Regions from separate parts of the Paenibacillus sp. CR_12 genome, predicted to be linked through region 1. Evidence: predicted binding sites of a transcription regulator. Region 1 holds the regulator's gene; the other holds the start of a gene.

Region 1 (4,203 bases):
GCAATCAATTTTGTAATCAAAAAGATACAGAAGCGTTGCTGCAGCAACGCTCTTTTTGTTCATTGCCATGAAGTGATCGTGTGATGCAGCCATATTATATGGTTGCCCTTCACAAATGAAAATTGCCGTTGATAATCAACCATATGTTCATTATAAAGAACAAGGAGTAGTGGATCATGAAAATGCTGACACAAAAAATGATGTGGCTGGGCATGGTGCTCGTCCTGATCGTGTTGACCGTATTCGGGTTAGCGATGATGGGATCGGTGCTTGGATCGAAGCCAAAGGAGGTCCCGGCGGCCCTCGTTATCCTTGACCAGCCGACGGAGCTGCCGACTGGAGAAACGTTTGCGGTAGGGGAAATGATCCGGGAAAAGTTGCTGTCGAGCCCGGCAATGCCGTTTGTCTGGCATGTCGTGGATTCCGAGGAAAAGGCTCGGGATGGACTGGATAAACGCGAATATTACGGAGCGATGGTGATTCCTGCGAATCTGAGCAGCGGTTTACTCTCGTTAGCGACTCACTCGCCGATTCACCCTAATGTGAGAATCATCTCCAACGAGGGTATGAACACCCAAGCCTCGATGGTCGTAAGACAGGCAATGGGGCAAGCGATGAACATGATCAATGGGGAACTGTTGCAGCAGCTGCTTGGGCAGATCGGACAGCAAACGGGACAAATTCCCATTGAGACGGCTAAAGCTTTAATGACACCGGTGAACGTTCAGGAGGAAGTCGTGCATCCACCGGGAGTGAATAATGCGGCGGGAAATGCGCCGGGCTTGTTTACCCAGATTATATGGATCGGCAGCATGGTGACCGGAGTCGTCTTGCTCCTGGCTAGCCAGAAGGCGGTCGCCGCGGGTTCAAGGAGATGGACAGTCAGCGCGCTGCAAGCTATCGGGGGGCTTGCGATCGTCGGCATAGCCTCATGCTTCACCATATGGATGGCTTCGTCGTGGTACGGCATGGAACTGGCGAACGCGGGGGAGACGTGGTTGTTCTTATGGTTGGCTGGATCGGCGTTCTTCTTGTTGCAATCTTCCTTGCTGAATTGGATCGGATTCCGTGCAATACCGCTGCTCGTACTGCTGATGTTCTTCTCGGTGCCGCTCCTGAACATGGCTCCGGAGTTCTTGTCGCAGACGACGCGAGATTGGATCTATTCGTGGACGCCACTGCGCTTCGCGGCAGGAGGGCTACGGGAAGTCATGTACTTCGGCGGACTGGACGCCGCTCACTCAAACGCCTTGATTTTGTGGGGCGTCGCCGGTGGATTTTTGGTCTTGCTGCTCTCTTCCGGATTTAAGGCAAATCAAGCGACAGATGCCGCCCCTACTTCTGTTACAGGCGATACAATAAAGTAAGAACAATCAACGATGCGTTGTACTTCCTTTTTTTACGCTCATGTAATAATTTAATTTTCTGGGAAGTATTAAAAAGTTATTATAAAAACAAAAAAAACCCTTGATTTCTCAAGGGTTTCTCTTCGTATGGAGCCTAGGGGGATCGAACCCCTGACCTCATCGCTGCCAGCGATGCGCTCTCCCAGCTGAGCTAAGGCCCCGTAAGCGACTTCTATATCATATAAAAAATCAGCAGGCATGTCAACACTTTTTCAGAACTTTTTTGATAATGCGCAGTGCCTTTTTTCCTTCTCTATATAATGTCACTTATCGATGTTGAGAATTTGGCGCCATGAGAGCGCCGGAAGAGCACCAGGGTCGTTTAAGAACCGTAGCGCTCTTACAGCTCCTGCACGTCCGTATCCTTGGACAGCAGGCTTTTCAGTTCCTTCATGAACATATTGATATCCTTGAACTGCCGGTATACGGACGCAAACCGAACGTAAGCCACCTCGTCGACCGGATATAACCGTTCCATCAGAAGCTCCCCGATCTGGCGGCTCTCCACTTCCGCCGCCGCGGTATTGCGCAGCGCCTTCTCGACATCCGATACGATCATATCCAGCTGGTCCACGGATACCGGACGCTTCTCGCATGCCCTTATCAAACCGCGGAGCACCTTCTCCCGGCTGAACTCTTCGCGGCTTCCGTCCTTTTTCACGACGATCAGCGGCGTTTCCTCCACCATTTCAAAGGTTGTGAATCTCTTGCTGCACTGCTCGCATTCCCTGCGGCGGCGGATGGATTTATTCTCGTTGGCAGGCCTGGAATCCAGCACTTTCGTTCCGGCATAACTGCAATATGGACACTTCATAAGTTGTCTTCACTTCCTTTGTATTCAGCGTGATTCGCCCTTAATGGGCGTCAGAAAAATTTACCAGCAAAACTTTTGTCTTTTATGTTATGAAAATGCGAGACCCGAGACATAATACTTTTACCAACCCAAGGAGGTGAACTTAACATGGCACAAAGCAACAACAACTCCAACAACCTGGTTGTTCCTCGCGCAAACGCTGCTCTTGAGCAACTGAAGTACGAGGTAGCTCAAGAACTTGGTATCTCCATTCCACAAGACGGATACCAAGGTAACATGACTTCCTATGAGAACGGTTCGATCGGGGGATACATCACAAAGCGTCTTGTAACCCTGGCCGAGCAACAATTGGCTGGTCAATTCTCCGGTCAATAATTGATTCTTCCTTAAAAAAGGAGTGTTGGCGGCTCGAAGTAAGAGCCTGTCCAGCGCTCTTTTTTTCTTTAGAAGCCGCCCTTATACACATCCGTATATTGATTATAATAATAAATCACGCGCTGTACATAATGCCGGGTTTCCCCGATCGGTATACTCTTCACGTTCTCATAGGTTCCGTCCCACATGCCCTTGTTGATCCAATTCTTGACGTTCCCCGGGCCCGCGTTATAAGCGGCGATGGCGGCAATCGGATTGCCGTCCATTTCCTTGTGCAGATTCTGAATGTACCAGGTGCCCAGCTGGATGTTCGCATCCACTTCATTCTTTACGCTCAGCAGGTTCACCGACGGGAGCTTGGCCATTTCCATCGCCCAGTTCGCCGTATCCGGCATCAGCTGCATAATGCCCAGCGCCCCCTTCTTGGATTCCTTGCCCGGCTTGAAATTCGTTTCCACCCGGATGATCGAGGCCACCAGAAACGGATCGACCTCATAATAAGCGGCATGTTTGCGGATCTCATCCTTATAATGGATCGGATACAGCAGGGTCATCCAATTGGAACTTAGGAACAGCAGCGCTACAAAAGAAACGAACAGCAGGAGCAGCACCCTTTTTTTACGAAGCCACTTCATAACTGAACCAACCTGTTCCACAGGTTGTCCACCTGCTGCTGCGTTTCGGCCAACGTGCCGCTGTTATCGATCAGGATATCCGCTCGAAGCTTCTTCTCCTCAATGTCCATCTGGCTGCTAAGACGCGCCTCTGCCGCTTCCCGGGTAAGAGCGTCCCGCTCCATCAAACGCGCAAGCTGCAGCTCGCGCGGGACATAGACAACAGCGATCTGCTTCAGATAAGGATAGGCTTCCCTTGCCTCCAGCAGCAATGGAATATCCGCTACCACGAGCCGGTCGGGATGCTGCCGTTCATACGCCTCCGTCCGTTCCCGTATTTCCTGCCGGATTGCCGGATGCGTAATCTCATTCAATGCCGCTCTCTGCTCCGGATGACGGAAAATCATCTCCCCGAGCTTCTTTCGATTCAACGTACCGTCTTCAAACAGGATCGCTTGTCCAAAATGTTCGGTCACTTTACCCAGCACCGGATGACCCGGGAGCATCACTTCCCGGGCGATGATATCCGCATCGACGAGAAGCGCTCCCTTCATGGCCAACATGGAGGACACGGTGCTTTTGCCTGTTGCAATTCCTCCGGTTAAACCGATATTCATGACTTCACCTCATAACAGCTTCATTATACCCATGACAACTAATAAAAAAGCAGGCAAATACGAGATAAAACGCATGCCTCCCTTGGCCGCAAAACGGAGGCCGACCCGCATGCCCAGCACCAGAAATATCCCGCTGAACAAGGAAACCACGGCTGCGGTGCCTAGCGGCGAGAAACCCAGCATCGCTGCGCCGAGCCCTGCTCCGAACGCATCGAGCGACAGCGCGATCCCCAGCCACATCGCCTCCCATGGTGAGATGCTGCCGGAGTCGTCCAGATCCGCTTTCGTCGGGCTGCGGAGAATTTGAATGACGACGCCGATCTTCGGTATTTCAAGGGAGAATACCGCTCGCTGAAGCTGCTCTTGGCCTGCCGTGG
Region 2 (4,203 bases), on a different contig from region 1:
AATGTTTCTTGCAAAAGATGATAGGTGCTGGCATGAAGGTAGAGCCCCAGTATACTGAACGTCATATGGATCACCGCGTTATACAATTTGCGTACGGATTTTTTGCGAGTCGTCATCACATTCTCCCCAGATCAGGCTTTTCAAACGCTTCCCTATTATATGAAACGCTTCCGGTTCGATAAAAGTTGGATATGATCAAAATAAAATGCAATATCCGAGCCATGGGACGAATGAAGCGTAGGACAGGAAGTTGCCGCAGCGCAGGCACGGCGAATTCGAATATGATATGATAGAGCGTGATGGATTGAATGGAAACGACTTATTTTTGCATCGATATCAGACAAGGAAGTGTAGCCATGGATTTATTCAGTATCGGGCGTGAAGGGGACCGGGACTCCCGGCTGCTGGCCGATCGGATGCGCCCTTCGTCGCTGGATGAATATATAGGACAAGAGCATATTATCGGACCGGGCAAACTGCTCCGGCGGGCCATAGAGGCAGACCAGGTCTCGTCGATTTTATTGTACGGCCCGCCGGGATGCGGCAAAACAACGCTTGCGCATATCATATCCCAGCAAACGAAGGGGCATTTCGTTCGGCTGAACGCGGTGGAAGCCACGGTCAAGGACGTTAGGGAAGTCATTGAACAAGCCCAGAGCAACCGCAGCCTGTACGGGACCAAAACGATCCTGTTTTTGGATGAGGTGCACCGCTTCAACAGCTCAAGACAGGATGCCCTGCTGCCTGCCGTGGAGAACGGCACCATCATATTTATCGGCGCGACGACCGAGAACCCCTTTCATTATGTCAACGGGGCTCTAATGAGCCGGTCCACTTTGTTTCAGCTTCAGCCGCTGACCAAGGACCATTCCATGATCGCGATGCGGCGCGCGCTGATCGATCAGGAAAAGGGTCTTGGGTTCATGGATCTCAAGGCCGATGAGGAAGCGCTGGAGCACATTGCAGCCATGGCGAACGGGGATATCCGGCGTGCACTCAATGCGCTGGAGCTGGCCGCGATGACGACGCCGCCGGACGCAAGCGGTACGGTCCATATCACGCTGGAGGTGGCGGAGGAATCGATTCGCCGGCCTACCGTGCGTGCGGACGAGTCCACGCAGTATGATGTGCTGTCCGCCTTTCACAAGAGCATTCGGGGCTCCAGCGATGCAGCGCTGTTCTGGTTTTTGTATGCAGTCGAAAAGCTCGGCATGGACCCGATGGTGTTCATCCGCCGCCTGATTGCTGCCAGCAGCGAGGATATCGGGCTGGCCAATCCCCAAGCCATGGTGCAGGCGGTAAGCGCATTGGATGCCTACCGGAACAACGGCTGGCCGGAAGCTAAGCTGAATATCGCCCAGGCGATCCTGTTCGCCGTGGAGAGCCCGAAATCCGATGGCGTTGTATCCGCCATATCCCGCGCGATGTCCGCCATGGATGAAGTGAAATCGGCGGAGGTTCCGCTGCATCTGCGCGATGCGCATTACTCGGGGGCGGTTAAGCTGGGACATGTGGGCTACAAGTACCCGCACGATTATCCGGGCCATTACGTGAAGCAGGAGTATTTGCCGAAGGAGCTCTCCCGCCGGGTGTTCTATCAGGCCACGGAGCAGGGGAACGAAGCCAAGATCGCCCACAACCAGCGATTACGACGCGAAGAATAGGGTCGTAAGGCGATAACGGGATTTACGGCCGCTAGCTTAATTAAATGGAGGAAATGAATGATGAAAACAGGGAAACAACGGTTTGTCATCCTGCTGCTGTCCGCCGGCCTTATGCTGAGCGGCTGTTCGGGAAAAAGCGCCCAGGAGCAGGTCGTTGGTGGACAGGCAGCCGAGGCGGCGCATGAGCACGGACATCAGACGCAGCTGTCCAACGGGGATATCCAGGAGGCGACGTCTTCGATCGATGAGCTGCCGACCTTTTTGAAGAGCCAGACCAGCGAGCTCCAAACGATTTATGCTTTGTCCGCGCAGGTGAGTGATGTCCTGAAATACATTCCTTGTTACTGCGGCTGCGGGGAAAGTGCCGGTCATGAGAGCAACCTGAACTGTTTTATCGATGAGATTCAGGAGGACGGCACGGTGGTGTGGGACGATCACGGCACCCGCTGCGGGGTGTGTTTGGACATTGCCGTGGAATCTGCCAAAATGAGCAGCGAGGGTATGAGCTTAACGGATATCCGGACCGCGATCGACGAGAAATACAGCACCGGCTATGCCAAGCCGACGCCAACCCCGATGCCGCCTGTGGAAAGTTAAATTGTTATCGGTCAAACAAGAAGGTACCCGATGGTGATCCAAGGATCGCCCGAGGTGCCTTTTTTTGTAGGGCACTATCCCCTTCGGGGTTACGCGTAAGTGCAGCCCTATTCGATTTTAAAGACCGACCATCGTGACCTATATCACAGCACTAAACTATATATGGATGTAAATTGATAAAATAAAACTATATATAGTGTGTTAACGATATGAAGAAGAGGAGTTGTTCCTATTCATGAAGGTCATGAAGAGAGACGGATGCCTGGTAAAATTTGAGACGATCCGAATCGTGGAGGCGGTGGATAAAGCTTTTATGGCGGTAGAGGGTGTTTCCCGCAAGGATGCTTCGTTGCGGATTGGAGATGAGGTTGCCCATGCCACTGCGGGGATGGACCAGGTTAGCGTGGAGGAGATTCAAGATTTCGTTGTGGAGCATTTGCAAAGCACGGGTTATCCCGAAGTAGCAGCTGCCTATCAACATTACAGGGAGGCCCGCGATCTGGAGCGGATGCGGCGGGGAGAGCTTTATAAGATCAGCAGGGATGTGATCGGGGTAACCGATTTGGACCTGCTGCGGGAGAACGCGAATCTGAACGGGGAATCCTTCAGCGGAAAAATGAGCCGGATCGGCTCCGAATACGCCAAATGGATGGCAAGCAAATTCATCCTGCCGACAGAGCTCACGAGAGCGGTGAGGGATGGGTATGTATACGTTCATGACCTGGACCAGTATGCGCTGGGAACGACGAACTGCATCTTCATCCCGTTCGGCCGGTTGCTGGCCAAGGGCTTCAATACCGGTAACGGATCGGTCAGGCCGCCGCAGAGCATCATGACCGCCATGGCGCTGGTAGCCATCATCTTTCAATCCCAGCAGAACAGCCAATTCGGCGGCGTGTCCGGCAGCAAAATCGATTGGGATCTCGCGCCGTATGTCGGCAAATCGTTTCGTCGGCATTTTCGCAAAGGGCTGGCCTACTTCGGAGAAGCGGGGCTGGGAGCGGATCGGCCGTATGAACGAGCTCTTGAGGATCACGAAATATACATAGACAATGAGCAGCTGAAGGACACATATCCGCGAATATACCATTATGCCTATCATGAAACGGTGAATGAAACAAAGCAGGCCGCGGAATCCTTGATCCATAATTTGAATACGATGAGCAGCCGGGCCGGCGGACAAATTCCTTTCACTTCGTTGAATTACGGCATGTGCACGTCAACCGAAGGAAGGCTGGTGTCCCACGCCCTGCTGGATGCCACGATGAAGGGGCTCGGCGGGGGAGAGACGCCGATATTTCCGCAGCATATTTTCCAGTGCAAGCAGGGGGTCAACCAGGCGGAAGGCGAGCCGAATTACGACCTGTTCCTGAAAGCCGTCGAGTGCTCCAGCCGCAGGCTCTATCCGAATTTCGTCAACGTGGACGCGTCGTTTAATCTCGTCTATTATAACCCGGGCGACCCGGACACGATTATTGCCACCATGGGCTGCAGGACCCGCACGATTTCGGATCGCTTTGGGCGAAACCGCCTAAGCGGCAAGGGCAACCTGTCCTTTAATACGATCAATTTGGTCCGGCTCGGGATTGAACATGGCATCGTTCAAGGAAAGCGGGAAGTGCCGGACCTGAACCGTTTCTATCAACAGCTGGATCATTATATGAGAATTGCGGTGGAGGGCTTGATTCACCGTTACGAGCTGCAGGCCGACCAACCGGCCAAAGCGTCCGATTTCATGATGCGGGAGGGCGTGTGGGAAGGCGGCGAGGCGCTGGCGCCGGAGGATAAGGTGCGCGAACTGATCAAGCACGGCACCCTGGCGCTTGGATTTATCGGGCTGGCCGAATGCCTGAAGGCGTTGACCGGACGGCATCACGGCGAGGATGAGGACAGCCGAGGGCTGGGGATCGAGATCATCCGGCATATGCGCCGGTTTTGCGAT

Evidence for each region. The regulator NrdR, encoded in region 1, represses ribonucleotide reductase genes. The targets are predictions, from matches to a motif close to AACACNATATATNGTGTT.
Region 2: RB297_RS18615 (anaerobic ribonucleoside triphosphate reductase) is a predicted target of NrdR. The motif match lies at 2,445-2,462, and genes of this name have one in related genera.

What each region holds. Positions count from the first base shown of each region.
Region 1 is NZ_JAVFHO010000008.1:196,567-200,769, forward strand. Features, by position in the region: gene RB297_RS24630 (YhgE/Pip domain-containing protein) at 177-1,367, shown strand; tRNA gene RB297_RS24635 (tRNA-Ala) at 1,495-1,567, opposite strand; gene nrdR (transcriptional regulator NrdR) at 1,747-2,220, opposite strand; gene RB297_RS24645 (alpha/beta-type small acid-soluble spore protein) at 2,368-2,595, shown strand; gene RB297_RS24650 (lytic transglycosylase domain-containing protein) at 2,664-3,230, opposite strand; gene coaE (dephospho-CoA kinase) at 3,227-3,826, opposite strand; gene RB297_RS24660 (MntP/YtaF family protein) at 3,836-4,203, opposite strand, start outside.
Region 2 is NZ_JAVFHO010000004.1:652,159-656,361, reverse strand. Features, by position in the region: gene RB297_RS18630 (hypothetical protein) at 1-116, opposite strand, end outside; gene RB297_RS18625 (replication-associated recombination protein A) at 357-1,664, shown strand; gene RB297_RS18620 (PCYCGC domain-containing protein) at 1,722-2,261, shown strand; gene RB297_RS18615 (anaerobic ribonucleoside triphosphate reductase) at 2,497-4,203, shown strand, end outside.